Regions from separate parts of the Oceanobacillus sp. FSL W7-1304 genome, predicted to be linked through region 3. Evidence: riboswitches for the same ligand, from Rfam matches in the RefSeq annotation. Region 3 holds a riboswitch; each other region holds the start of a gene.
The links. Region 3 has a riboswitch for S-adenosylmethionine ahead of metK (methionine adenosyltransferase). Riboswitches for the same ligand answer to the same signal wherever they lie in the genome.
Positions count from the first base shown of each region.

Region 1: another riboswitch for S-adenosylmethionine. It lies ahead of NYE61_RS04945 (DUF2292 domain-containing protein); the one in region 3 lies ahead of metK (methionine adenosyltransferase).
Region 2: another riboswitch for S-adenosylmethionine. It lies ahead of NYE61_RS20005 (LLM class flavin-dependent oxidoreductase); the one in region 3 lies ahead of metK (methionine adenosyltransferase).

Region 1 is NZ_CP150211.1:976,155-986,178, forward strand. Features, by position in the region: gene NYE61_RS04905 (LLM class flavin-dependent oxidoreductase) at 157-1,509, opposite strand; gene NYE61_RS04910 (MetQ/NlpA family ABC transporter substrate-binding protein) at 1,566-2,414, opposite strand; gene NYE61_RS04915 (methionine ABC transporter permease) at 2,447-3,097, opposite strand; partial or broken gene NYE61_RS04920 (methionine ABC transporter ATP-binding protein) at 3,039-4,116, opposite strand; gene NYE61_RS04925 (MetQ/NlpA family ABC transporter substrate-binding protein) at 4,149-4,967, opposite strand; gene NYE61_RS04930 (hypothetical protein) at 4,957-5,079, opposite strand; gene NYE61_RS04935 (GNAT family N-acetyltransferase) at 5,113-5,631, opposite strand; gene NYE61_RS04940 (LLM class flavin-dependent oxidoreductase) at 5,624-6,634, opposite strand; gene NYE61_RS04945 (DUF2292 domain-containing protein) at 6,735-6,899, opposite strand; SAM riboswitch class I at 6,998-7,100, opposite strand; gene NYE61_RS04950 (DUF1292 domain-containing protein) at 7,740-8,006, shown strand; gene NYE61_RS04955 (Lrp/AsnC family transcriptional regulator) at 8,305-8,808, shown strand; gene NYE61_RS04960 (aminotransferase) at 8,805-10,010, shown strand.
Region 2 is NZ_CP150211.1:4,066,343-4,076,366, forward strand. Features, by position in the region: gene NYE61_RS19985 (PASTA domain-containing protein) at 1-804, shown strand, start outside; gene NYE61_RS19990 (hypothetical protein) at 976-1,299, shown strand; gene NYE61_RS19995 (LLM class flavin-dependent oxidoreductase) at 1,366-2,739, opposite strand; gene ssuE (NADPH-dependent FMN reductase) at 2,774-3,325, opposite strand; SAM riboswitch class I at 3,707-3,813, opposite strand; SAM riboswitch class I at 3,941-4,047, shown strand; gene NYE61_RS20005 (LLM class flavin-dependent oxidoreductase) at 4,135-5,187, shown strand; gene NYE61_RS20010 (alpha-L-glutamate ligase) at 5,206-6,174, shown strand; SAM riboswitch class I at 6,190-6,297, shown strand; gene NYE61_RS20015 (O-acetylhomoserine aminocarboxypropyltransferase/cysteine synthase family protein) at 6,655-7,965, shown strand; gene NYE61_RS20020 (hypothetical protein) at 7,998-8,360, shown strand; gene NYE61_RS20025 (ATP-binding cassette domain-containing protein) at 8,390-9,166, shown strand; gene NYE61_RS20030 (LLM class flavin-dependent oxidoreductase) at 9,255-10,024, shown strand, end outside.
Region 3 is NZ_CP150211.1:1,091,068-1,101,091, reverse strand. Features, by position in the region: gene NYE61_RS05465 (mechanosensitive ion channel) at 1-515, shown strand, start outside; gene NYE61_RS05460 (hydrolase) at 611-931, shown strand; gene NYE61_RS05455 (hypothetical protein) at 1,086-1,646, shown strand; gene ytkD (RNA deprotection pyrophosphohydrolase) at 1,933-2,406, shown strand; gene NYE61_RS05445 (ABC transporter permease) at 2,601-3,401, opposite strand; gene NYE61_RS05440 (ABC transporter ATP-binding protein) at 3,394-4,191, opposite strand; gene NYE61_RS05435 (ABC transporter substrate-binding protein) at 4,205-5,194, opposite strand; gene pckA (phosphoenolpyruvate carboxykinase (ATP)) at 5,594-7,180, opposite strand; SAM riboswitch class I at 7,379-7,487, shown strand; gene metK (methionine adenosyltransferase) at 7,695-8,891, shown strand; gene NYE61_RS05420 (DUF4181 domain-containing protein) at 8,993-9,433, shown strand; gene NYE61_RS05415 (gamma carbonic anhydrase family protein) at 9,476-9,997, opposite strand.

The sequences.
Region 1 (10,024 bases), 110 kb from region 3:
AATTGGAAACCAGTGCACTCAAAACAATTGGAAGATTTTAAAGGAAAAGCCATAGAAGTAACTATGACTTCTCCCTTAGTTGTTACACACACTGACTTTTGATACCAAAACAGCCTTGAACTAATGGAATCTAGATTCAAGGCTGTTTTAATTTAGTCATAAATTTATAGTGTTTTTCATTCTTCCCTTTACAAACCGATTTTCCGGTACCTTTAGACCAAGATGATCGCGTAACGTATCACCTTCGTAATCCAGTCGAAATAAATCTCTTTCCTGCAATAGTGGAACTACCAATTCAACAAAATCTTCCAAATCCCTTGGTAACAGAGGAAATTGAATCATAAAACCATCTGTCGCCTTTTCCTTAAACCACTTTTCCATCTCGTTTGCTACTTGAGTTGGTGTACCAATAAATCCGTCTCTTCTAGCTGCGCCGAAAAATCTTGTATAGAGATCTCCAACCTTTAGGTTCTCTTTGTCAATAATCTTTTTCATTTCATTGAATTGACTTTGGATACTATTTACTTTTGGAAATTCCACTTCTTTCGCTAGCGTATCTAGGGAGTATTTTGAGAAGTCCACATTTCCCATATATCCGGAAACAAATTTCAAACTTTCATATGGATCAATCAGTTTTTGTAACTCATTATATCTTTCATGTGCGATTTCTTCCGTTTCACCTACAATTGGCGAAATTCCATGGAGTATATGAAGTTCCTCTTCACTCCTGCCATAATCCGTTAATTGTGATTTTAATGTTTGATAAAATTCTTTCGATTCTTCGATACTATCCCAATGGGTGAAAACAACTTCCGCAGTACGGGCTGCAAGTCGTTGCCCTGGAATAGACGCCCCTGCTTGAATAACTACTGGCTGACCTTGATTCGACCTCGCAATGTTTAATGGGCCTTTTACAGAGAAAAATTTCCCTTTATAATGAAGCTCATGTACTTTATCAGAATCAAAGAACTTCCCTGTTTCTTTGTTATATAAAAAAGCGTCGTCCTCCCAAGAATCCCATAATCCTTGCACAACATCAACGAACTCCTCAGCTCGTTCATATCGGTGATCATGTTCCCAATGCTTTTCTCGGCTAAAGTTTAATGCCGTTTGTCCAGTCGCATCGGCAGTCGTCACAACATTCCATGCAGCACGACCTTCACTTATATGATCTACAGAAGCGAACTGACGCGCAAGTGTATATGGTTCGCTGTATGTTGTAGAGGCTGTGGCCGCAATACCTATTTTCTCCGTTGCCGCAGCCAAGGCTGTTATGAGTACAATCGGGTCAAATCGGTTGACGATTTGTGGATGTGATTCATGGTTGATCGCTAAACTATCCGCAACAAACGCAAGATCAAATTTTCCCTTTTCAGCAATTTGTGCTAGTTTTTGCAAGGCTTTCACATCAATACTCGCATTTGGATTTGATGCTGGATGCCGCCATGAGGAAACATGCATACCCGTTCCAATTAAATATGCCGCTAATTTTAGTTGTCTTTTTATCACTTTTTTCTCTCCCTAACCATTTTCTAATACTTCTTGGGTAAAATCAGTACCCGTTCTTAATTGCTCGAATAGGCTTCTTTATACGTACTTAATTCCTCTAAAGTAATACTTGTTGGAAGATAGTTTCCTTTATACGTTTCCTCAATAAACTCAGCTGTCTGTTCTGATTGATAGATTTCAACTATCTTTTGAAACGTTTCATTCTCTTTATCTTGTTCCCTAGCTGCAATAACATTTATATACGGTTTTGCAGTTTGACTTTCATGAATAAGCGCATCTTTTAATGTTAGGCCTGCCTCTAATGAGACTCCGTTATTTATGACCGAACCAGCTGTATCTTCCATTACGCGAGGTGCATTTGCACCGTCCACTGGGACAATTTCAATGTTTTTTGGATTTTCCTTAATTTTATCTTTTCCACCATTTCCATCAAAGTCATCCACAACCGTTAACAGTCCCGCTTCTTGTAATAGTAGCAATGCCCTTCCCCAGTTAGGTGCATCATTTGGAACAGCAATTTGTGCTTCATCCGGGATATCACTCACAGCATCATACTTACTAGAATACAACCCAAGTGGAGCAATAATTGTTGTTCCAATTGGAACAATATCCGAATTCGTATTGTCATTAAATGAATCTAGATATGCTACATGTTGAAATGCATTTATATCAATATCCTCTTCAATCAGGGCTTGGTTTGGATCATATGCAGATGAGAAATTGACAATTTCAATTTCCAGCCCTTCTTTATCTGCTTGTTCCTTTAAATATTCCCAAGTTCTAAGTTCAGAATTTCGAATACCAACCTTTACTTTTGATTGTTCACCTTCTGCACTTGTATCATTTGAACATGCAACTAATAACACACCTAAAACTAGAAATATAGGAAACATCCATTTTTTCATTATTTACACCCCTCACTGATTTATTCGATTCCTTACACTCTTCTTGCCTTTCGTTCTAGTTTATTTCCTAACCCTTGAATTCCTTGAACGAGAATCACTAAGATAATAACAGTTACTAGAATCGTAATCGTACTAAAACGCTGATAACCATATGTTATTGCAACATCGCCTAAACCTCCGCCACCAATCGCACCTGCCATTGCTGTCGCTCCTATTAATCCAATAGTTGCTGTCGTTATACTTAAAATTAATGAAGAAAAGGCTTCCGGCATTAAAAAACGATAGATTATTTGAAGTGGTGTCGCTCCCATCGATTTTGCTGCCTCAATAATTCCTTCGTCCACTTCTAATAACGAATTTTCTACTAGCCTTGAAAAATAGGGCCCAATATGAAGCACAAGTGGAACAATTGCTGCCGTCGTTCCGATAGATGTCCCTACAATTAGTCTAGTTAAAGGAATAATTGCTACGAGAAGAATAATAAATGGAATCGACCTAAAGATATTAACAATTGGATTCACGATTGAAAAAATAAAACGATTTTCCAGGATATGTCCTTTTCTAGTTACAACTAATAAAATCCCTAAGAAAATTCCGATAATCCCTCCAAAAAAGAGTGAAACACTAACCATGTAAAGCGTTTCCCACAAAGCATTCACGATCAACTCTGTACTTACTTCCATCTTCCAAAACCTCCTTTACTTCAATATTTTGACTAATGATAAATGCTATTCCCCGTTTAATTTCATAGTCATCACCAATTAACTCAACAATTAAATTACCGAAAGGAATACCTTGCAACTCCGTAATATTTCCAAACAGAACGTTAATTTCCACATTATATATTTTCGCTGTTTTCGAAACGATTGGTTGCCCGGAGTCCGTTCCAAAAAATTCAATTTTGAAGATACGACTGTCATCATTATTATCTTTTAATAGTCGATACACACTTTCCGGTACTTCCTTGAACAACTGATCTGACAAAGTTTCGTGTCGTATCAGTTTTTGGTTGAGCAAAAATATCAAACACATTTCCCGTTTCAATTACATGGCCATCTTCCATTACCGCAACCCGATTACAAATTTGTTTTATGACTTCCATTTCATGGGTGATTATTAATATCGTAATCTTGTATTCCTCGTTTATCCGTTTTAATAAATTTAAGATGGATGTTGTCGTTTCCGGATCTAGTGCCGATGTAGCTTCATCGCATAATAATATGGAAGGATTCGTTACTAGTGCTCGAGCAATTCCAACACGTTGCTTTTGGCCACCAGATAACTGATCGGGATAATTGTTCGCCTTCTCCTCTAATCCAACAAAACGAAGGATTTCATATACTTGCTCTTTTACTGCTTTCTTATTATATCCACTTAGAAATAATGGCATAGCCACATTATCGAAAACCGTTTTGGAGTTTAGAAGATTAAAATGTTGGAATATCATACCAATATCTTTCTTAGCTTGTCGTATTTCATTTTCAGACAGTTTTGCCAGATTTCTTCCTTCGACAATAACCTCGCCCGATGTGGGATATTCTAACAAATTAACGGTGCGAATCAGCGTACTTTTCCCAGCTCCACTGAAGCCGATAACTCCAAATATATCACCTTTTTCAACAGTCAATTGAACATCACTTAATGCCTCAACTTTCTTTCCTCCACTATCAAATACTTTTGAAACCTGGTTAAATTCTATCAATATACACCCTCCTATTCACGTAGTACATTTCATCAAAATGCAGGAACGACTGCACCTTCGTATTCTTCCAGTATAAACTCCCTAACCTTTTCCGTTGTTAATGCTTCAGCAAGCTTTTGGATCAATTCCGTATCCTTGTTGTCAGTACGAGACACTAAAACATTGACATATGGTGAATCAACGCCTTCAATAATTAATGAATCTTCTAGCGGTTTAAGATTAGCTTCTAACGCATAGTTTGTATTAATTGCAGAAGCATCTACATCATCAAGTGAATGAACTAAGAGTGGTGGGTCAACCGGAACGAATTCTAAGTTTTTATTATTCTCAGTAATGTCTTCCAGTAAATAATCACCTGATTTTTCATCATCCAGTTCAATAATTCCATTTTCTTCAAAGAGTATGAGTGTTCTTGAGAAATTGGAAGGATTATTCGGAATTGCTATTTGTGCTCCATCAGATAAGTCGTCGATTGAATTGATCTTTTTCGAATACACCCCAAATGGTTCAATGTGAATCCCTTCCACCACTACTAAATCTAATCCACTGTCCTTGTTGACTTGGTCTAAATACGGCGTATGCTGAAAGAAGTTTGCATCTAAATCCCCATCTGCTGTCTGTTGATTTGTTTGAATACCGTCTGTTGTATTCACTATTTCTAGTTTCACACCATCCGCTTCCAAATCTGGTGCAATAAACTCCAAAATTTCCGCATGTGGTACAGAAGCAGCACCAACTTTCAATGTCACTTGCTCATTTTCGGAAGCTGTCCCCGTTTCATTTCCGCAACCTGCTGTCACAAACAATCCCACCGTTATAATCGTTAAAAGAAAAACCCTTCTAATTTTCATTTTCTGCACTCCTATTTTTCAAATTGTATTTTTCAACCTGTTTCACTGCAGGAACCTTGTTTAAGCTTGCTTTCTCATCTTGATTAACTCCATTATTAAATTTAGCGTTCATTCAACTCTGATCGAGACATGCTAATGTACTCCTCTAAATATCTAACCTGTAACATTTCGATAGAATATTTCTTCTGGAAAAATCCTTTGACTCATCCCGTTCGAATCCCAGCTTTTCATAAATTTGTATAGCACTTGCCATGAAGTCGGTCGTATGCAAATATACGTTGGACTCTCCAAGAGCTTGAGCATCATTGATGACGGCTTTTAATAGCGCTTGGGCAACACCACGACCTCTTGCACTAGGGTGAACTCCGAGTAATCTAATGATAGGTGCTTGAATTTGAAGTTCTGGTTTTTCATATGCTTTTTCCGCAGAACGAAATAGCTGCAAGCTGCCTAGGATATCCTGATTAATTTTAGCTACAAGAATTTTATCTACATTTGGATTATCAATAGATGAGACAATCCGTTCTGAATAGTCCTTCCACCCTTGTGGGGTGAAATAAGCCTCGTACTGTTGATAGCTATCGATCAAAACGCGACGAACTATTTCAATATCCTCTCTAACCAATTCATTGACAATGATTGGATTGCTCATTAATTTACGCATTGCTACCCCCTATACATACCTTTTCAAGTGGACGCATTAATTGGAAAGAACGAAAACGCTCTGTTTTTTTTCGAATTGGCGTATGCAAAATAAATTCATCTACCTGGTATGCATGATGAAGCCTTGTTAATTCTTCGCTTACATATTCTTGCGTTCCAGCAATTATATCCGCTGCTTTTTCTTCTATTTCAAATGGTCCTCCTGCTTGTTTTTTAAATGCCTGTACTTGCTCTTTCGATTGGACGGTTAATGTCCGCCCATCATGAAGGTGAAGTGTGAATAATTTATGATCTTCTACTAACTTTTCTGCTTCTTCTTGGGTTGGTGCTGCAAGTGCGGCCAAAGCTACAATAAATTCCCCTTCATTAAAATTCCGTTTAAAAGTTTGAGCAGCTTCTTTAAGCTTCTTTTCATCGCTATTTAAAAATTTTGCAAAAACAAAATTAATCCTTAAATCCGCGGCGATCTTAGCACTATTTGCACTTCCGCCGAGCAAATAAATTTCAGGTTTCTTATCTGGCCTTGGTAAAGCTTGGATGCCTGACAGTGGGTGATCATGCTCAACGGAATCGTCTACTAATCTTTTCAAAAAATTTAAACGCTCATTAAAATCTTTTCCATCATTTCTTTTTCCATTTTGTAATGCTCTCGTTGATAATGGAAATCCACCAGGTGCTTTCCCAATACCCAGATCTACCCTTCCAGGGGCAAGCGTCGCTAAGACATGAAAATTCTCTGCAACCTTATACGGACTATAATGTTGTAACATAACTCCCCCCGATCCTATTTTTATTGAATTTGTTCGTGCTAACAAGTGTGACATTAATACTTCGGGTGATGAACCAGCTACCTGTTCCATATGGTGATGCTCAGACACCCAGAAGCGAGCGTAACCCCATTCTTCCGCTTTTATCGCCAATTGAATGGTGTGTTGAAGTGCATCAGCAGCTGTCTTTCCTTTGAAAACTGGACTTTGATCAAGAATTCCTAGTTTATATGTCATTCATTTTCCTCCAATTTTTTTACACCTATTTAATTGCAAAAGGCAGCTTTCCATTCCGGTCGGAATAGAAGGCTGCCTTTAGTTGTCTAATCGGCATTCCTTATTTAGTTCGTTGTTTTTTTTCTTGTGCTTGGTAACGTTTTTTCTCGGTCGTTTCAATTTGTGTAACTTCATCATCATGAACGGTTATGATTAAAGATCCAAATTTAAGTTTTTTTAATTCAGATATGATGTCTGTAATTTTCTTGTCATCCACACTTGCCACAGGATCTCCCCCTTTAACGGAATGATTATACAATAGAAAAATTAAAAAACCTCTTCTACGCAAATAAGAAGAGGTTTTGTCATGTATAAACATGGCTCTTCTTATCTGCCAAGCACATAGGCTTGCTGGAATTGGCACAGTACTGAATAGTCTGTTGCCGAGGTTTCAAAGGGCCAGTCCCTCCACCTCTCTGGATAAGAAAATAAATGATTTAGTTTTTAAGAAGAATAGTTGCAATGTGTTGTACGTATTAAACTCAAAGGACTCACCTACATCCTTCGATAAAGTCAATCCAATTCTAATATTTTAAATATTAGCACTCATGGAATCGCCTGTCAAGAGCAAATAACAAATTCACCATAAATTCCGATGTGAATGCTTGTATATTAATTTAATAGACCATTGAGACAGGATTCCATTGAACAGACCCATTAAAAAAGCCAACTTATTCGGTAACATTCTCCGCACCTTATCTCCATGGTAGGAGAAAATCTAGCTGCTGGCCAAGCAAGCTGTATTTTTGCCATGAAGGATTGATAAACTCACTCGTCCACCGTGAAAACAAATTGCATAAAGATTTTCAATCACTCGCAGGCGGGGTTTCATTTAATACCGCATCACTACCATGTAACAAAGTCAACTCTCTATATCTCACCCTCACCTTGTATAGCGAAAGCGGAGATTTCTAACATTACTTTCCGATCATATATGATTCATCCATCCGTTCTTTACTACCTTTCGAGAAGATCGTTGCTTAAATTTGCATTATTTCCATACATGAAGTAAAACTTAAGAAAGCTATTACAAATTCATTCTAGATGAGGAAACGGAGGGTAATGTATGGATAAAATTGAAGTTGGTGAAGTTTTTACAATTAGTGATGAAACAGATGTTGATCAGGAAGTAGAAGTACTTGCCAAGGTTACATTGGAAAATATAGATTACGTCGCAGTCAGCTTTTTAGAAGATTTGCAAGAGGATAGTGATGAGGACATTGATATCTTCTTTCTCAAAATCGATGATGATGGTGAATTATCTGCAATTGAAAGTGATGAAGAGTTCGATAAAGTATCCGAGGCATTTGATCAAATCCTAGAAGAAGATTAACAAAAGGAGCGATAATCTCTTATATAGAGGGATTATCGCTTTTTTTCAAGGCTTAGAACTCTATATCCTATTAAACAGTCGTTTCCATATTACTGACATCATTTTATAACCTACAGATTAGAATAATTATAGTACGAATAATTCTAAACTGATAGAGGGATTTGGAAGTACGCGTTTTTCTATATAGAATCAAAAAACCTTAAATTTTAGTTTTGATTACAGTTTAAAAATGATATAATTTCATCATTGCTTCGTTTAATTAATGTTACAAATTAACAGCAATGGAAGGCGGATTGGAATGAAACTAACAAAAGAGGAATTAAATATTTTATCGATACTTGAAGAAAACCATAATGTATCAACAGAATCCATTGCATTGCAGCTTGGAATAAGTGAAGAACAAGCACAAATGACCATCCGAAAACTAGAAGATGAAAAAATTATTGTTAGCTACCCAACACTTATTGATTGGAATAAAATAGAGGGAAAAGAAACAATTGTAGCAATGATTGATGTTAAAGTAACACCAGAACGTGGTGTTGGCTTTAATGAGGTAGCTGAACAGATTTACCGCTACCCAGAGGTTCAATCACTGTACCTTATGTCAGGTACCTATGATTTATCTGTAACCGTCGAAGGTAAAACAATGAATGAAATTGCAGCTTTTGTATCCAATAAATTAGCTACAATTGATAATGTCGTATCCACTACAAGCCACTTTATGCTAAAGAAATATAAGCATGATGGCGTAATTATTGAAGGAAATGATGATAAAGATCGGAGAATGGTGATTACCCCATGAGTATAGACTTTCAAAACTACTTATCAACTACAGCAAAAGGATTAGAACCATCTGGAATACGAAAATTCTTTGACTTAGCAGCAAGTATGGAGGATGTCATTTCACTTGGTGTTGGAGAACCAGACTTTGTTACACCGTGGAATATTCGCGAGGCAACAATTGAAGCACTAAAAGACGGTCACACATCGTATACAGCAAATGCCGGGTTATTAGAATTACGTCAAGAAATATCTAATTATTTGAAAAGAAATTTTAAACTTAGCTATCAACCAGAGGACCAGGTCATCGTCACCGTAGGCGCAAGTCAGTCCTTGGATTTAGCATTCCGAGCGATTTTGAATCCAGGAGATGAGGTACTTATTATCGAGCCTGCCTTTGTTTCTTATACAGCGCTTGTAACATTGGCTGGTGGGATTCCAGTCCGCATTGCAACATATGCAGACAACGACTTTAAAGTAACGCCAGAGCAGCTGGAGGCAGCCATAACAGATCGAACAAAAGCAATTTTATTATGCTCCCCTAGTAACCCAACAGGCTCCTGTTTAAATAGAGCAGAGCTAACAGAAATTGCCCAGGTTGTGGAAAAACATGACCTGCTTGTCGTTACCGATGAGATTTATGCAGAGTTGTCATATGATGAGGAATTCACTAGCTTTGCTGCAATTCCTGGCATGTATGATCGTACAATCGTCGTTAATGGATTTTCAAAGGGATTTGCAATGACTGGCTGGCGTTTAGGTTTTCTCGCTGCACCCCGTGAATTTATACAAGTAATGGTGAAAATTTACCAATTCACGACAATGTGTGCACCAACGATGCTTCAGCTTGGAGCACTCGAGGCCTTACGTAATAGTGCAGATCAAGTTGAAAAAATGAGGCAAAATTACTGGAGACGAAGAAATTTCATGGTCCAATCGCTGCGCACGATAGGATTGGATTGTCATACACCAGGCGGGGCATTCTATGTTTTCCCTTCTATTCAGAAAACAGGACTCACATCCGAAGAATTTGCCGCTCGTCTTCTGCAAGAAGAAAAGGTTGCCGTTGTACCAGGGAATGCCTTCGGAGCATCTGGAGAAGGCTATATTCGATGTTCCTATGCAGCTTCCATTGAACAGCTCGAGACTGCAATGAAACGAATTGGACGATTTATTCAATCATTAGAATTAAAAGAAGAAAAGGTTTTAGAGAAAGTACGATAAGAATAAAGCAATGT
Region 2 (10,024 bases), 1.2 Mb from region 3:
GATAGCAACATTGATGAATCAGAATACAAGCGTAAAGATAGTGCTGCTGTCTATTATTCAAAAGGAAAAGAAGTTTTCGAGAAGAATATCAACATACCTGATTTTGCTGGGGTAGCCAAAGAAGAAGTAGAAAAATGGGCAGAAACCAATGAAATTGAAATGACATATGAAGAATCGGATTCCGACACGATTGAAGCCGGGAATATTATTAGTCAGAGTGAAGCACCAGATGAAAAAATTGCTAAAAGGGATAAAATGAAAGTTGTTGTCTCATTGGGAGAAGCTACTGAAGTTCCGAACTTTGGGGAGCTGACTCCAGAAGAAGCTGTGGCAAATTATCCTGATCTACTCGTGACAGTAAAACATAAATTTAGCACAGATGTTTCATACGGAACACTTATTTCACAGTCCGTTGAGGCAGGAACAAAGCTGACGGATAAAGATAATAAGAATATTACCGTTACTTATTCAGAAGGAAGTCCTTATTTACGTGATTTTCGAGGTCAGTTAGAAGGCGATCTGCCAAGATTGTTTTATGAAGAATATCACTCGAAAGGTGCCGATATTAACTATATTGTGAAATATGTTGATTCCCCTGAAGTGAAAGGTACCGTCGTGGACATGGGTGTATTTAATGAATTTGTTCGGATGACTTATACGGTTGAAATCCGTATCAGCAATAATGCTTCGGCAGCACCGAATCCGTCCGATTACTTTGAGGATGCACCGGAAGATTATGTAGTAGGTGGCGGACCGGAACAACCTGTGGAAAGTGATGAGAGCGATGAGGTTTATGAGAAATAAAAGCAATATTATTTTAGACTGAGAAGCCTTTAAAGTTATAATGGGAGTACTATCATTTATAGGGATAGTGCTCCTGTTTTTAATTTCCATACAAGAGAATTGAGTCTAAATGTATATTTTCATAAAAAACGGCAGAAATTATTTAATGACTTTAAATTAGTGGGTGAATTGATGAAAAAATTGATTTTTGCAGTGGTTCTTCTCCAAGTAATTGTCCTAGCAGTGTCATATAATACAGTGAATGCAGAAGTAATAGAGCATGAGAGTAATGATAAGGAATCACATCATAATTGGGTAGAATATAGTACGGATACAACTGTATTGGAAGTAGGTTCTCATGAGGGTTCGTATATGAAAAACCTCCTTAGATATTCATATGTATGTGATATTTCTCATAAAATAAAAACAGTTGTTTATTACTGTGATGAACATGATCATACGAAATCTGAAACATTTTTGGAAGAAGTAATACATAGTGAGGAGCACAGACATTGAATGGTAAACTCACCAGTAAAAAAGCATGCCTATAATGAAATGGCATGCTTTCTTTTTTAGTTATTTCTACTTTACAAGCAAGTGTTTTTTCCTTCCAGGATGCGTATCAAGGAGCTTATCGCCTTTTCCAAATAAGTTATCTCTTAAAGTACTTCCTTCATATTCGGTTTGAACAAGCCCTCTTTCTTGTAAAACAGGTATGACGAGCTCAACGAAATCATTAAAAGACCCTGGAGTAATGGCATATGCGATGTTAAATCCGTCTATACCAGCTTCGTTGACCCATCGCTCCATCTCATCTGCAATCTGTTCGGGAGCGCCAATTGCCGTTGCTCCCATTCCACCAATACCAATTGTTTGGATAACATCCTCTACTGTTGATGGTCGATCAGGATGGATTTTTGTGAAATTTTCAAGTGCGGACCGAATCGAATCATTTTCGATATAACTGATTTCTTGATCCTTTGCGTACTGGGATAAATCGACTCCAGTCCACCCACCGAATAGTGCTAGTGCACCTTCTGCACTTATATATTGTTGATAGTCTTTATATTTTTCTTTAGCCTCTGCTTCTGTTTTGCCAACAATCGGTACAAACATCGTAAGAATTTTTATTTCTTCTTTGGATCTTCCTGCCCGTTCGATATCTTCTTGCAGTTTATCCACGGTTGCTTTTGCTGTTGCAATCGTTGGTGCGCCAATGAAAACAAGCTCCGCATTATTAGCAGCAAAAGCACGCCCCTTTTTGGATGCGCCCGCCTGATAAAGAACAGGGGTCCGTTGGGGAGAAGGCTCACATAGATGAGCACCAGGGACCCGGTAATATTTTCCTTGATGGTTAATATCATGAACTTTACTTGGATCTGTAAAAACGCGATTTTCTTTGTCAAGCTTTACCGCATCATCTTCCCAGCTTTCTTCCCAAAGCTTATAGCAAACTTCCAAATATTCCTCCGCAATATTATAGCGTTCATCATGATTAATCTGATCTTCTAATCCCATATTAACAGCTGCGCTTTTTAAATAAGAGGTAACGATGTTCCAGCCAATACGTCCATTTGTTAAATGATCTAACGTACTGATTTTACGAGCAAATGTGTATGGATGCTCATGTGTCACAGAAGCAGTAATTCCAAAACCGAGATGCTTTGTCACTGCTGCCATGTATGGAACAATTAGAAATGGATCATTAACTGGTGATTGCACACCATTTCTTACTGCTGCATCACGGGATTCACCATATACATCATAGGTCCCTAATACATCTGCAATAAAGACTGCATCGAATCTTCCATTTTCTAATGTTTTTGCAAGCTCAGTCCAATAGGCACTATCTTTGTATCGATGCGACTGATCATCTGGATGTGTCCATAGTCCAGGTGATTGATGTCCCGGAGTATTCATATCGAAAGCATTTAAAAAAATACGCTTTTTTGTCATATTATTTCTCCCTTTTTATTATTGAATAGCATCTTTAGTACGTAACAACTTCTCTAGCAACTGGATTATTTATAAGCTGAACAAAGTAAAAGAGTTGTTTTTTTGTTCGTTGTAAAATATCTTCATCAATAATTGGAAGGGGATTTTGCTTATCAATCTGTCTATCCAATAGGTAAAGACCTTTTAAATTATGTGCTTTTAATGTAGCAAGAACTGGCTTTAACGTATATTCGACAGCAAGTAAATGGGAGGGACTTCCACCTGTCATAAGCGGTAGTACTGGCTTATGTTTCAAAATATCCTGTGGCAATATATCAATCAAAGCTTTTAGCACACCGGAATATGCTCCTTTATATACTGGTGATCCGACGATTAGTCCTTTGGCATGTTGGATTTTGACTGCAATTTCTTTAACAGCAGTACTATTGAAATTTCCTTGAAATAAATCTTCATAGGCTACATCTTTTACGGAAATATGCGTTACTGAGAATTGCTCACCTTCTAATAAAGTACCTAAATATTTAAGCACCTGCTCAGATCTTGAAAACTCAGAAGGACTTCCGGATAGAATTACAATCTCGCTCATGTAAACATTCTCCTTTAGCTTTTTATTTGTACTCTACGAAACACTGGTTAATATTAGACTTTTGAGAAACTGCACTAATCTGTAATGATGGATTGGTACGTATACTCGCTACGGAAACACACTACGCTTTATTCGGGGGACCCGTGAACCTTTTTGAACTGTCGTTTTTGAAGTCTCACTATGGCTCCGTCCCCCGGCAGAAGTCACTGTTTGTTTCCACCGCTAGTGCTAGATCATTGTGTATATTTAGCGGAATTGCTCATACCACAGCAGTTAGTTCACAGTTTAAATTTAGTTGACAGGTACTAAATATTTAATACGAGTAAAAAACCCCCTTTTCTTCTAAAAAGAGAAAAGAGGGTACACTACATCATTTATCAGCTCTTATCTCTCAAGAAAAAATCTTGCTGGAAGTAGCACCTTTCTAAAATAATTAGTGGTTGCTGAAGCGTCATAGGGCCAGTTCCCTCAGCTTCTCTTGATAAGAATTTTCAATTGTTGGATATATTCTAATATATCAAATCATATAAGTCAACTAAGAATTATAAGAATTAATTGATTGACATTTCTTAAGTTCTATATTATTATTCAACCAACAACTTCATTATTTGATTTATCTTATCACGAGAGGTGGAGGGACATGGCCCAAAGAATCCTCGGCAACAGGTTCATTTAAGAATACTGTGCTAATTCCATCAAGCGGACTGCTTGGAAGATAAGAAGAGCATACATACATAATATGTAAAACCTCTATTCTTATCCTAGAATAGAGGTTTTTTGTTGAACAGAAGTTAGGAGGAGATGGAACAATGAAATATGGGTTTTGGTTACCGATTTTTGGTGGATGGCTAAGGAATGTAGAGGATGAAAATATGCCACCAACATTTGATTACGCAAAGAAAGTCATTCAACACGCTGAAACGTGGGGTTATGATACAACGTTAATAGCTGAATTATATTTGAATGATATTAAAGGGATTGAAGCCGATTCTATTGAAGCATGGACAACTGCCGCAGCACTGGCAGCTGTTACCGAGAAAATGGAAATTATGACCGCTGTCCGACCGGTATTCCATAACCCGGCGGTAACTGCTAAAATGGCCGCAAATATTGACCAAATTAGCAATGGTCGATTCACTTTAAATGTTGTCTCTGGTTGGTGGGAGGAAGAGGCCAAACAGTATGGTGGAGAATTTACAGAGCATAATGATCGCTATGATCGTACAAGTGAATTTTTAGAAGTTTTAAAAGGATTATGGACGGAAGAGACATTTTCTTATGATGGAAAGTTTTATAACATTAAAAATACAAATTTATCACCAAAGCCAGTTCAACGGCCAAATCCAATTTTATATGCTGGTGGTGAGAGTGAAAAAGGAAAGCAAGTTATTACAGCTTATTGTGACGCATATGTGATGCATGGCGGAACGGTGGAAGAAGTTAGGAATAAAATTGAAGATATGAAGAGACGTAGAAAGAAGGCTGAAAAAGAAGCATTGCAATCATTTAGTATGGCTGCCTATGTTATTTGCAGAGATACGGAGGAAGAGGCACAGGAAGAATTACACCGTATTACGACAGTTAAAGATGCTGCAGGCTATGCAGGTATGAAAGATTTTACAACGAAGTCAGAGCTTGAGCAACAGCTTAAATTGCAAGATTACTCAGTATCAAACCGGGGATTGCGTCCGAATCTTGTTGGCACACCGGAACAAATTGCAAAGCGAATTTTAGCTTATGAAGCAGCCGGAGTAGATCAACTATTATTACAATGCTCTCCACAGCTTGAAGAATTGGAACGCTTTGCAAAGCAAGTAATGCCTAAGGTTGAAGAATTACGTAATTCATTAACGCATATCTAAGTTAGGGGAGAATTATAAATGAGTAAAATATACGTTATCCATGAAAATAATGAGTGGACAGAGCATTTAATTAATCGATTAAAAGAGCTTAATTTACCTTATGAAGATTGGTTGCTTGATAATGGTACGGTTGATCTTAGTGCAGCACCTCCAGAAGGGGTTTTTTACAATCGGATGAGTGCCTCGTCACATACCCGTGGAAATCGGTTTGCACCAGAATTAACGAATGCTGTACTCGCGTGGTTAGAGCATCATGGAAGAACTGTAATAAACGGCAGTCGTGCACTGCAGCTTGAAGTAAGCAAGGTTCTGCAATATCTTGAGCTTGAAAAGTATGGTGTTAAGACACCAAAGACAATTGCAGCTGTAGGGAAAGAAAATATTTTACAAGCAGCAGAAGCTTTTAAAGGGAAGAAGTTTATAACGAAGCATAATCGTGCAGGTAAAGGCTTGGGCGTTCAATTATTTACTTCCATAAACGCACTGCAAAATTATGTGGAAGGGGAGTCGTTTGAAGAGCCGGTTGATGGCGTTACGTTACTTCAAGAGTATATTGAATCTCCGGAATCCTATATTACGCGATGTGAGTTTGTTAATGGAAAGTTCCTTTATGCTGTGCGTGTGGATACATCAGAGGGATTTGAATTATGTCCGGCAGATGGTTGCACAATCGATGATCTTTTTTGCCCGGTGGGTGAAGAAAGTGCCCAGCCAGCTAAGTTTCAAATTCGTGAGGGATTTAATCATCCAGTATTAGAAAAATATGAGCGTGTCCTAGCGGCGAATAATATTCGTATTGCAGGAATCGAATTTATTGAGGATAAGGATGGGAATATTTACACGTACGATATTAACACAAATACGAACTACAATAGCGAAGCAGAAGCAAAAAGCGGAAAATACGGTATGCTGGAAGTAGCGAGGTTTTTAGGGAGTGAACTGGAGAAATTGAGAGAACATGTAGGGAGTTCCCCCAGTGCAAATTAGTTGACCCATAAAAAATCCTTATCTAGAGTCTGGGGAAGAATCTGGTCTAATGATCCTGCGGCAGCAATTATGTCATAAGTTGAGTAGCAAGGTGCCAATTCTTAATTCCACTGAAAATAAGGAGGGTGTATGTGATAATTCAAAGAGGCTGCGAGATATCTAAAGTATTTAAATAAATGAAGAACGATAGACAAACTTAGCGCAGAAAATATACGTAGACGGAAGGGGCATGGGTGAGACATTGGGGTACATATCACAAGGGTGCTCACCATCTGTCGCTTGATGCTCTAAGTATATTTCCGAATCGGATATTTTTGTCAATCATGTTTGAATGTTTACTGATAAAAACACTTTCAGCCTCTTTGTTATTGAAAAACATTTTTTAAAAGCGATGTTTTTTTATCTGTTAAACCAAGTTAACCTATCTGTTTAATTAAATTAGTTTTGCTGCCATTAAATAATGAAAAGGAGATATAAAAAATGACGAATGAACATGATGGTATTTTAAATTTTAATACTATTGCACAGCACGGGGGACAAGAACTTGATGCGGTAACACATTCTAGGGCTGTACCTATCTATCAAACAACATCCTATGGGTTTGAAAGCACAGATCATGCTGCATCCCTATTTCAAATGCAGGAGGAAGGATATATTTATTCACGTAATGCGAACCCAACTAACCGGGTCCTTGAAAAACGCCTAGCAGGGTTAGAGGGTGGTGTGGATGCATTTGCAGTTTCTTCTGGACAATCAGCCATCACAATCGCTTTATTAACACTTGCAAAAGTAGGAGATGAGATTGTGACAACAAATGGATTATACGGTGGAACGTACAATCTTTTCTCTGAAACGTTTAAACGTTTTGGTGTAACGGTTCGTTTCGTTGATGGAACAAATTTCTCAGAAATAACCAATGCGATTAATGCAAATACAAAGGCAATTTTTACGGAGACAATTGGGAATCCTGGGCTGCAAATAGCTGATATCGAAAAATTAGGCCAAATAGCTGATGAACACGGTATACCTTTAGTTGCAGATTCTACTTTCACGACACCGTATCTCCAATGCCCGATCGCATTTGGAGCAGATATTGTTATTCATTCGACAACGAAATTTATTGGTGGGCATGGAACATCGATTGGCGGAATCATTATCGATGCAGGAAAGTTTAACTGGGCAAATGGTAACTTTCCAGAATTTACAACACCCAAAGATTCACTAAATAACCAATCATATGTGGAACTGACTAGTGAAAGTGCTTTTATTTCAAAAGCTAGATTTGAGTTAGGGCATGATCTTGGAACAGCCTTATCTCCTTTTAATGGTTGGTTATTTATTCAAGGGCTTGAATCACTGTCGCTTCGAATGAAACAGCATGTCGAAAATACGAAACAGATTGCTGCGTATTTAAATGAGCATGAACTTGTAACATGGGTAAACTACCCTAGTTTAAAAGGAGATGGTCAATTTGAGCTTGCGGAAACTTATTTACCTCGTGGAGCAGGAGCAATCTTTACATTTGGCATAAAAGGAGGACTTGAAGCGGCAAAAACGTTTATCCAATCGGTAAAGCTTTTATCACATGTCGCTAATGTAGGTGATTCAAAAACACTTGTTATCCATCCGGCAAGTACGACCCACTCTAGATTATCACCAGAAGAGCAGCGAATTACCGGTGTTACACCAGAATTAATTCGAATATCGGTCGGATTAGAAGATGCTGAGGATATAAAAGCTGATATTAATTCCGCTTTACGGAAAAGCCTGGGAGCTAGTTTTGTAGAATAAAGAAAAATACAAAGAAGTGAGGAGAGAAAAGTATGATTATTGCTGCAGTACTGGATGAAAGGAAGTTTATCGTACCAATTGTTGAAGGAAAGGTTTTACGGATTTATAATTCAAAAACTAAACAGGTTGCAGACTATGAAAATCCAGCTGTACATTTAAAAGAAGGAAGAAGGGGTGCAGCATTAAAATTTGCTGAAAAGCAAGGTGTGGAGGCATTCGTTGCCCCACCACAGACATTCTGTGAACTGTCATATGAAAAAGCTAGAAATGATGGTATTCAGTTTTTTCAGTTAAGCAATTCAATCTCATTTGACCAATTTGAAGATAGAATTAAGTCCAATTTACTTTTGCATCAATCAGAGTTGCCAGAAAATGAAATTGCTCCTAGTTTTTAAAAATGAATGAGAAGGAGGCTCTCTCTAGAATGACAAATTTAGGTGTCGAATTGGAAATCAACCAACTCGAAAAATCCTTTGGACATTTAGAAGTATTGCGTGAAGTTGATCTACGTATCAATCCTGGTGAATTTATTGCAATTGTTGGAAAGAGTGGATGCGGAAAAAGTACCTTGCTTAGACATATTGCTGGCCTTGAGAAAGCAACCACCGGAGAGGTTAAGCAGGATGATATCCTATTAGATGGTTTAAATAAACAGGCACGAATTATGTTTCAAGATGCTCGGTTATTGCCTTGGTTAACAGTTCTGGAGAATGTTGGAGTTGGATTAGGTTTAAAGAAAGAATGGATGGAACAAGCGAAGTGGGCTTTACAACAAGTCGGCTTAGAAGAGAGGGCAAAAGAGTGGCCAGCCGTTTTATCAGGAGGACAAAAGCAACGGATTGCTTTAGCTAGAGCATTGGCATCAATACCAAAATTGATGCTTCTTGATGAACCATTGGGAGCGCTTGATGCGTTGACTAGGTTAGAAATGCAGTTACTTATTGAGGAACTTTGGTTGAAACAGAAATTTACAACGATTCTGGTTACTCATGATATGAGTGAGGCAATTAAGCTTGCGGACCGTGTTATTTTAATTGAAAACGGTTCGGTGAAACTGGATTTGCGAATAGATCTCCCAAGACCAAGAACTCGATCAAATCCAAAATTTGCAAAGTTAGAAGAAGAACTTTTATCGAGTGTACTTGGAAAACAAAAGCTTGATATACAGGAACACAGGATGAGAAAAGTTGGAAATGAATAACTTTACTATGTGATTGATTGCAGTTTTATTCTTATATCAACGGCTTTGAAAAAAGAAGTTAAATATATAACATTGTGGAGGTTTTAACATGGTTGAATTTATTACAATGGCACCAACATCAGGCGATGGAGAGTTTGTTGGCGCATCCAGCAATAATGCTTCACGCAGAAAAGTGAACCCTTGGACAGGGACAGATGAAAGTTCGGAAAGACTGCCTACATTTGAATATATTAGGGATATTGCACAAGCAGCAGAAAAAGGAGGATTCTCAACATTGTTATTGCCAACAGGTGGAGGGTGCCTGGATTCCCTAGTTGTTGCAGCTAATTTGATCGGTCAGACAGATCGCTTAAAATTTCTTTTTGCGATTCGCCCGGGTTCGATTCAACCAACTATATTTGCTAAACAGTTTGCTACAGTAGATTATTGGTCAAGAGGAAGAGCGCTCGTTAATGTGGTAACAGGAGGTTCTCCAGTGGATTTAGCTGCTGATGGTGATTTTTTGGATCATGGAACAAGATACCGGAGAACTCGGGAGTATATTCAAGTATTGAAACGACTATTTACAGAAGAAACCGTTAATCATGAAGGTGAATTTTATAAACTTCAAGGATCAACATTATTTCCAAAGCCTGAAGCTATACCAAAAATATATTTTGGTGGCGCATCAGATGTTGGTAAGGACGTAGCAGCAGCGGAGTCTGATGTTTATATGTTATGGGGGGAAACACTGGAAAATACGAAAGAACGAATTAACGAAATGAAGAAACGGACAGCAGCTTACAATCGGGAATTGAGTTATAGTGTTTCTTTTCAAGTTGTATTAGGTCAGACAGAAGAAGAAGCTTATAAGAATGC
Region 3 (10,024 bases):
TAATTGTCTTTTTCTTAACGGTCCAAGCACTAAATCTGATAGAGCTTCATTTCCTAGTGGGAATTGCAGCAGCAATAACAGCGTATTTACCGAATGTGCTTGCAGCAGTTCTCGTATTAGGTGTTTCGGTTATCTTAGCGAACATCGTTCAAAAAGTGCTGGTTAATCTACTTGATGGTCCAGCTGCTAACCTGCTTGCTGCGTTTGCGAAGTATTCGATTCTTGTGCTCGCAGGATTTATGGCATTAACACAATTAGGGATTGCCTCAGCGATTGTGAATGCAGCGTTTATCCTTATTCTTGGTGGCCTTGCGTTGGCATTCGGCCTTGCATTTGGTTTAGGGGGAAAAGACTTTGCTGCTAAGTACTTGCGCAAGTTTGATAAAACTATTGATGAAACGATTGTAAAAGAAAAAAGCAATCGTCAAGCAGAGGATGACATCGTAGATACAGAAGTTAATCCAACAAAATATACAGAAGGAACGATTGATGACGCCGATCCGGAGCGACCATAAGCTGGATTTCGAAGAGAACATCTGCACGTATTGGAGATGTTCTTTTTTTGTTTAATTTTCTTTAGATGAGACAAATTAATGGTAGGAGGTGTCTTATGGAAAAACAAAAGTATTATGTATGTATACCAGCAGGTGAAATTTCACTAGTACGTTATGGGAATAATGATGACTATACAATTTATGCTACAACAGAGGAAGTAACAATGCTGCGAGCAAAGCTAGATAATATGGATAAGGCTGGATTAGATACGTATGTACGTGCGCATGTACCAATCATGCTTTATCACAATGATAAATCGAATGACGCTTATGATGATAGCATGACAAAGGTTTTTGAAATGATTTATAAGCTTGGAGATGAACAAAGCCGCTCTCATATTGAAGGAATGGGAATTTTAGGAGATAATCATATGTAGACAAGCAATGGAATATAATTTTAAAAAGTGTCCTTTTCAACAGATTTTTTGAACAATCCAATAAATGTGTTTAGGCCTCTTGAAAAAAAGGAATAGTTTACCACGAAACATTTTTTCATAACTTATATATTCATAAAACAGGGAGGCTTTTTATATGAGAAAAAAGCGGCATAGCGTATTAAAGTGGAGCTTAACCATTGCAATCCTTACATGTATTATTATGTTCGGTAATCCAATAGAAGTAGAGCATGTAAATGCTGAAAACCAACAGAAAATGATATCCTATCAAATGAAGGAGAAACCTATTGCCCAGCAGGAACCGACCTTAACACATGAGAATGTCGTTTCGCTGACCAATACATTTATGGATATTCTCGTTCAAGATGTGGATAACGATTATAGAGTTATCGGGTTCCAGACAAAAGATGAGTTATTAGGGGCATTTGAGCAAGTTACTACAAAAGAAGTAGCCCAAGACTATGTTGAATTTTATTACTTGGAAGAATCGGATGGGATGTATATTTTACCAACTGAAACACCACCATGGTTTATAGAAGAAAATGATTATGATATGATACCAGTAGATGCTTCGACCGTTAAGGTTATACAGGAGAACACAACAGAACTTTATGGTGATTATAAGGTGGAGTTTGAATTTACCTATGATAACGGTTGGAAAATAACAGATGTTAACTATCATCAGTTTTACGTATAAACGTGTTCAAAAGAAGGATAAAAAGACCGGGGTCGGGTATAGTCTCGTCTTGGGAATGTAATTACTCGCCCCATCGAAAAGCTGTGTTGCAATGCTGGCGCTAGCACATCCTATGCCTCGAAATTCGAGGAGACGAAGTATCCGTACCGGGCTTACACAGGATGTTTTGACTTCAGCGTTCGACACAACACAGAACGTGTCGGTTTTTAGTCGAGAGTCCTCTGTTCTCGATGTGTCATTTTTACCGGACTTTTGAACTTCGTACAATAGAAGGCAGTTGAATGACTTGATAACATTTAGAGACTACTACAACAATGAAGTGAAGCTTTCCTTTGACGATCATCCTTTTTCTCAGGAGCCTAAGCATGTGTGGGTAATTTGTAAATACAAGGGAAATTGGTTGCTGACGAAGCATCGGGAACGAGGATTGGAATTCCCGGGTGGAAAGGTAGAAGAAGGAGAAACAGCGTGTGATGCTGCTATTCGAGAAGTAAGGGAAGAAACTGGTGGTAAAGTTCAGGAGATAAGCTATATTGGTCAATATAAGGTGAATGGTCGGAAAGATATTGTCGTAAAAAATGTCTATTATGCGATTGTGGACGAGCTTAAAAAGCAAGAAACCTACTATGAAACAGAAGGGCCAGTTTTGTTAAAATTTATCCCGAATAGAGTAAAGCAAATGAAGAAATATAGTTTTATAATGAAGGATGGCGTACTGGAAAACTGTATGGATTATTTGAAACATCATAAAGTCAAGTAAAAGAAGATTAAATCTGATGGTTTGATCTTCTTTTTATAGGCAGATCTTATCTGCATTAGTGCAACTAAGACATTCGCCTAAAGCTTTGCACGCCAAAATATAAAGGGATTCTTAGAAAGCAAAATACACTTTCTAAGAATCCCTTTAACGAACGTCAAGTTTTCCGAAAAATAAGAAACACACAGCAAAACTTGCTATGTGTTTCGATTGCGAATTAACCATCGCTCTAAATTCTCCACAACCTTATACATAATAGCTGCCAGTATCGCAATAATAACGAGACTTGACATAACAAGGGTGAAATCAAATACTTGGAATCCGTAAATAATCAAATAGCCAAGTCCTTGCTTGGAAACAAGATATTCCCCAACAATAACACCTACCCAAGAAAGTCCCACATTTACTTTAAGGGTAGAAATCATTGCTGGCATTGCCGCTGGAAAAATTGCTTCCTTAAAACATTGCCATCTTGTTGCTCCAAAGCTTCGGAGCACTTTCTCATAATTTGGATCCACTTCGTTAAATGCAGAGTAGACGACGAGTGTAGTGACAATAACAGAAATAATAAATCCCATTGCAATAATGGATAAATAACCAGGACCAAGTGCAACAATGAGGATTGGTCCCAATGCAACCTTAGGCATTGCATTTAGTACGACGAGATAGGGACCCATAATTTTAGCAAATCGTGCAGATGACCATAGTGAGATTGCAATGAGAATTCCACCTATTGTCCCTATAATAAACCCGAGAATGGTTTCAAACAAGGTTACTTGTAAGTGATTGAAAATCGAACCATTTGCAAATCGTGTGACAAGTAATTCAAATACGCTGCTTGGTGAACTGAAAAGAAGCGGATCAATCCAGTACAGGCGACTAGCAATTTCCCAAAGTGAGAAAAATGAAAGGAGAATGGTAAGCTGCCAAAAGAGCACTATCTTTTTCTCTCGTTTTAATCCACGTTTGTAATTTTCAAATAAGTGGTGATCATTCATCTGGAATATCCACCACCTTTTGCTGTGATTCTTTTGATTCAAGAGCATCCCATATTTTATCAAAGATAAGTTGATATTTTGGATGTCTTCTTACTAGAAATGGTACTTCATTGCGAAGCTCGATTGGAACTTCATAAGTTTTTGCGATGGATCCAGGATTGGCATTCATCATAAAGATTCGATCACTCATTGCAATTGCTTCGCCAATATCATGGGTAACGAGTATCGCTGTTTTATGATAGCTTTTTAACAAATCGGAAACTAAATCCTCTAAGTTAAGCTTTGTCTGGTAGTCCAGTGCAGAAAATGGTTCGTCAAGCAACAGAATCTTTGGATTATTAATCAGAGTGCGGACTAATGCTACACGTTGACGCATTCCCCCAGAAAGCTCACTCGGATATTTCATCTCAACATCCTTCAGTCCAACCTCTTTTAATAGCTGAATCGCCTTTTTCTTCAGTTCATCTGACAGCGTATGATTGACTTTCGGTCCAAGTAAGACATTATCCAGGATTGTTTTCCATGGGAATAAATAATCCTGCTGAAGCATATAGCCAATTTCCATCTCAGATTCGGCAGTTGATTTCCCTTGAAGTGAAACCGTACCTTCTGTTTGTTGGATAATCCCTGCAATAATGGATAAGAGCGTGGATTTACCACAGCCACTCGGACCAAGCAGGGAAATAAACTCACCTTCTTTAACCGCTATGGAAATGTTGTCAATTGCTTTTGTATAGCTTTCTTTAGAAAAGTAATGATGGGAGACATGGTCCAACGTCAGAAATGACACAAAATCTCCTCCTTTAATCAGACATAACTCTTTCAGCGTAATCTGTGTTCACTAAATCAGTGTATGGAACATCTGCTGGAAGCTCACCAGCTTCATCCATAATTGATTTTAAATTTTCCCATTCTTCTTCATCTAAAATTGGATCGACCGCGAAGGAATCCTGGCTTTTATAACGATCAATCGATGCAGCAAGCATATCCAGATCTGTGTCTTCAAAATAAGGCTCAATAACTTCAGCAATTTCTTCTGCACTGTTTTCCGCGACCCAGTCTTGAGCTTTATAAATCGCACGGGTGAATTTCTCAACTGCCTCGTCATTTTCTTCCATGAAGCTCTGTTTCGTCATGAATACCGTGTATGGAACTGTACCGGATTCTTCTCCAAAGGATGCAACAATATGTCCCTGACCTTCTTTCTCTAAAATACTAGCGGTCGGTTCAAATAGCTGGACATACTCATAATCACCAGATGAAAATGCTCCAGGGATATTGGCAAAATCAATATTCTGTACGAGATCTAAATCCGCATGTGGATCAATGCCATGATTCTTTAATACAAATTCACCAACCATCTGTGGCATCCCGCCAACACGCTGTCCTAAAAAGTTACTACCCTCTAAATCTTCCCACTCAAAATCAGGTTGTGGCTCCTTTGCCACTAAAAATGTCCCGTCTGTCTGGGTTAACTGTGCAAAGTTAATCGCATAATCTTTAGAGTCCTGTGCATACACATAGATGGAAGTCTCCGATCCGACGAGCGCGATATCCGCTCCACCAGAAAGAAGTGCCGTCATTGTCGTATCTCCACCCCATGTTGTCTGAAGTTCTACCTCCAGTCCTTCTTCCTCAAAAAAACCTTTCTCGAGCGCTACATATTGTGGTGCATAAAAGAGGGAGCGAGTGACCTCTGCTAAGCTGATTTTAGTTGTCTGCGCTGAATTACAAGCAGAAAGGAAAATGAGGAAAACAACTGTTACAACAGCAATCAATTTAATTTTTCTCATACGTTTCGTTCCTTTCAGAATACGTGATCATTTATCAACACAGTTTATGCGAAACTGGAAAATGTGTGAATGCCTAGTTGAGGTGAGGGCGAGAGGGAATAGTAAAGGTTTTGAAACTGCAGATTTAAGTATAGTGGTGCGGGAATTTAAGGTTACAGAGCCTTAGTGCATGGGTCTGGACTAATAACCTGGGCAATAGAATAGCGTGTGTAAAATGGAGCAAAAATCCGAAATATACAGTTATAGTCAAAGGGGGAAATCGATCTATCGGTTATAAGTAAAAATTGGAGGGAGGAACATAAAAAGCCAGCCCATAAAAACAGGCTGGCTATCAGCATGATGCTGATACTGACTCCACTCATATAAATAAAATCCTTTTGGGATGAGTAAACAGAATTATTACCCTTGGTAAACCGGGCCGGCTTCTTTAATTGCATCACTTGCATTATTGAATTTCTTGAAATTCTCATGGAATTTTAATGCTAGTGATTTTGCCGTCTCCTCATATGCTGTTTGATCATTCCATGTTTTTTTCGGAATGAGTACTTCATCTGGAACTCCTGGAACATGCATTGGAATTTCTAATCCGAAAATTTCATCTTTTACAGTTTCCATTGAATTCAGCTCGCCTTCTAGAGCAGAGTGAATCATTGCACGCGTATAGGATAGCTTCATACGGTTTCCAACACCGTAAGATCCGCCAGTCCAGCCAGTATTAACTAAGAACACATTTGAATTGTACATATCAATTTTTTCACCTAGCATTTCAGCATATTTTGCTGGTGCCAAAGGTAGAAAAGGAGAACCAAAGCATGCTGAGAAAGTTGCTTGCGGTTCTGTTACTCCGCGCTCTGTACCTGCAAGTTTGCTCGTATAGCCGCTTAGGAAATGATACATTGCTTGCTCTTTCGTTAATTTACTGATTGGCGGCAGTGTCCCAGAAGCATCTGCTGTTAAAAAGATGATTGTATTTGGATGGCCAGCAACGCTTGGTGACACAATGTTATCAATATTCTCAAGCGGGTATGCAGCACGCGTATTCTCTGTTAATGTCGTATCATCATAATCAGGAATTCGTGATTTTTCATTTAAAACGACATTTTCGAGTACAGAACCATAGCGAATGGCATTGAAAATTTGGGGTTCTTTTTCCTCCGATAGGTTAATACATTTTGCATAGCATCCACCTTCAATATTGAACACGCCATTCGGGCTCCAGCCATGCTCATCATCTCCAATTAGACGGCGGTAAGGATCAGCGGATAATGTTGTTTTTCCTGTGCCGGAAAGGCCGAAGAACAGGGCTACATCACCTTCTAGACCAACATTTGCTGAGCAATGCATGGACAAAACATCTCGCTTTGGCAGCAAGTAGTTCATCACTGAGAAGATAGATTTTTTTATTTCACCGGCATATTCAGTACCTCCAATTAAAACAACACGTTTCTTAAAGGAGATTAAGATAAATGTTTCCGAATTTGTTCCATCGACAGCTGGATCTGCTTTGAAATTTGGAGCAGAAACAACAGTAAACTCTGCTTGGTGATTTTCTAACTCTTCATCTGTTGGCGTGATAAACAATTGACGTGAGAAAAGATTATGCCATGCGTATTCATTGATGACTTGAATTGGCAGGCGATAATTTTTATCCGCACCAGCAAACCCTTGAAACTGATAAAGTTCATCTTTTTCTTTTAAATAATCTATTACTTTTCTGTAAAGATTATCAAATACTTTTTCTTCGATTGGACGGTTTACCTTTCCCCAGTCAACAAAATCTGTACAAACCTCATCTTTTACAATAAATTTATCTTCGGGAGAACGCCCAGTATATTTTCCAGTAGTTGCTCGAATTGCACCCGTAGAAGTAAGACTTCCTTCTTGATAACGTAAAATTTTTTCTACTAATTGTGCTACCGACAAATTAATATGCATATTATTGTGTTCATTTAACTCTTTAATTAATGATCTCTCCACCGTTTTCATGTCATTATCTCCTGCCTTTTTAAGGATTTTATACGTTTGTGACAACTTTTATTTTCTTAAGATGCTTATTAGTATAACACATTTATATTATTAGTCCATACTATTTAAAAATAAATTATAAAAAATATATAATAGCCCACCATCCGAAAATAGTTGACACCTACAGCTACTTTCGTTAATCTAAAGGTTGAACGGATACTCTTATTCAGAGTTGGTGGAGGGACAGACCCGATGAAACCCAGCAACCATCACATGATGTGAATTGGTGCTAACCTGATGCAAGGAACACTTCCTTGAACAATAAGAGCGAAAGGCCAGTATACCCTTTCCTCATGTCTTTGAAGGAAAGGCTTTTTTGTTTTTTATAGAGAAGTTATATATAAAATGATATTCATAGAAAAGCGATTGACCTGGTCAGTGGGAAAAGTTTTACCTTTTGAAGGTACTTTGAATAATATATGTAGAACATTTAAATTAGAGTTCCGTAACATACAATAAAGGAGAGTTTAGCCTAATGGCTGTAAATCGACGTTTATTTACTTCAGAATCAGTAACAGAAGGTCATCCAGACAAAATGTCAGACCAAATTTCAGATGCTATCCTAGATGAAATTTTAAAAAAGGATCCGAATGCACGAGTTGCGTGTGAAACAACTGTAACAACTGGATTAGTGTTAGTAGCGGGGGAAATTTCGACAAGCACATATGTAGATATTCCTGCTATTGTAAGAGAAACGATAAAAGGAATTGGCTATACTCGAGCTAAATATGGTTTTGACTCGGAAACATGTGCTGTAATGACGGCAATTGATGAGCAGTCAGCAGATATTGCTGGCGGTGTTGACACCGCACTAGAAGCACGCCAAGGAAAAATGAGTGAGGATGAAATTGATGCAATAGGTGCTGGAGATCAAGGGTTAATGTTTGGTTTTGCTTGTGATGAAACCGAAGAGCTTATGCCACTACCGATTTCATTAGCGCATAAATTAGCGAAGCGCCTTGCTGATGTAAGAAAAGAAAAAATTGTAGATTACCTGCGCCCGGATGGGAAAACACAGGTTACTGTAGAATATGATGAAAATGATCAGCCTATCCGAATCGACACAATCGTTATATCTACACAGCATCACCAAGATACCACTACTGAACAAATTGAAAAAGATATGATTGAGCATGTGGTTCGTGCCGTTGTACCTGCTGATCTCTTGGATGAAAACACAAAGTATTTCATTAACCCAACTGGTCGTTTTGTAATTGGGGGACCACAGGGGGATGTAGGACTTACTGGTCGTAAAATCATCGTAGACACATACGGTGGGTATGCACGACATGGCGGTGGAGCATTTAGTGGAAAGGATGCTACGAAAGTAGATCGCTCTGCTGCATATGCAGCTCGCTATGTTGCAAAAAACATCGTTGCTGCAGGTCTTGCGAAGTCATGTGAGGTTCAATTGGCGTATGCAATTGGTGTAGCAGAGCCTGTATCCATTGCGATTAATACATTTGGTACTGGAAAGGTAAGCGAGGAAACACTTGTAGCTGCGGTTCGCAAATTATTCGATCTTCGCCCAGCAGGAATTATTCGGATGCTCGACCTTCGTCAGCCAATATTTAAAAACACAGCAGCATATGGTCATTTTGGTAGAACGGATGTTGCATTTTCATGGGAAAAAACAGATAAAGTTGATGAGTTAATCGCATTGACAAAATAATATTATAGCTGTACAGCTCTTATTGAGTTGTGCAGCTTTTTGTTTAGCTGATGGAGTTTGGGCTAGCATACGATTTATAATCTAGAAAGAGAGGAATGCTCATGTACTATTATGAAGATAATAGTGGTCTACTACTGGATATTGTCATATTAATAGGTGTGCTTTCACTTATTATTTTTATATTTAATTCGATCATGAGAATATTATTGCACGTGAAGCGTCCAAAATGGTTTTCTAATAATTATGTGAACGATATACATGAAAAGTATGATAAAAGGTTACGATTAATAGCTGTCATTGCATACATAGGTGCTGGATTTTATTTCATTTATACAACTATTTCCTCGAGTTCTGATGTTACGCTGTATTTATTTTTACTTGGCATGATCTTCACTGGTATACAGGAATTGTTTCGAGCATACATGGAGTGGAAATACCTAGAAGGGAAAAATGATTATCTATTTACGCTCAGTCAAGTTATATTTATTTCCACACTTGTCATTGTAGCGTTGAGGTCTGAGTTCTTTGGTCTTCTAGGGTGATAAACAGAGGAGCTTGATCTATTATTTCAAGCCCCTAACTGATTAATGTCCCATATTTGTATTTTCCTTATAATATTTACCTTTTTCTACATAAGATGTACGAACCCGTTCCATTTCCGCATAATCTTTTTCAGATAGCTCGCGTACAACCTTTGCCGGTCTTCCCATTACTAACGTGTTAGGAGGTACTTTCTTTCCGGGTGGCACAAGACTTCCTGCACCAACGAATGCATTTTCTCCGATTTCCGCACCATCCAAGATAATCGATCCCATTCCAATTAAGGCATTTTTCCGAACGATAGCAGAGTGTAAGGTAACTTGATGGCCGATTGTGACATCATCTTCAATGAGAAGTGTCTTATTTGGGCTTTGATGCAGCATACAAAAATCCTGGATGTTAACCCGTTTCCCAATTCGAGTTGGCGCAACATCACCGCGGATAATTGCTTTAAACCAAACACTAGATTCCTCATCAATCGTAACGTCTCCATTTATTACAGCATCTTTTGCAATAAAAGCAGTTTCGTGAATGGTTGGATAAATATTTTTGTAAGGCCTAATCATGTTTACATCCCCTTGTTTTTTGTTTTC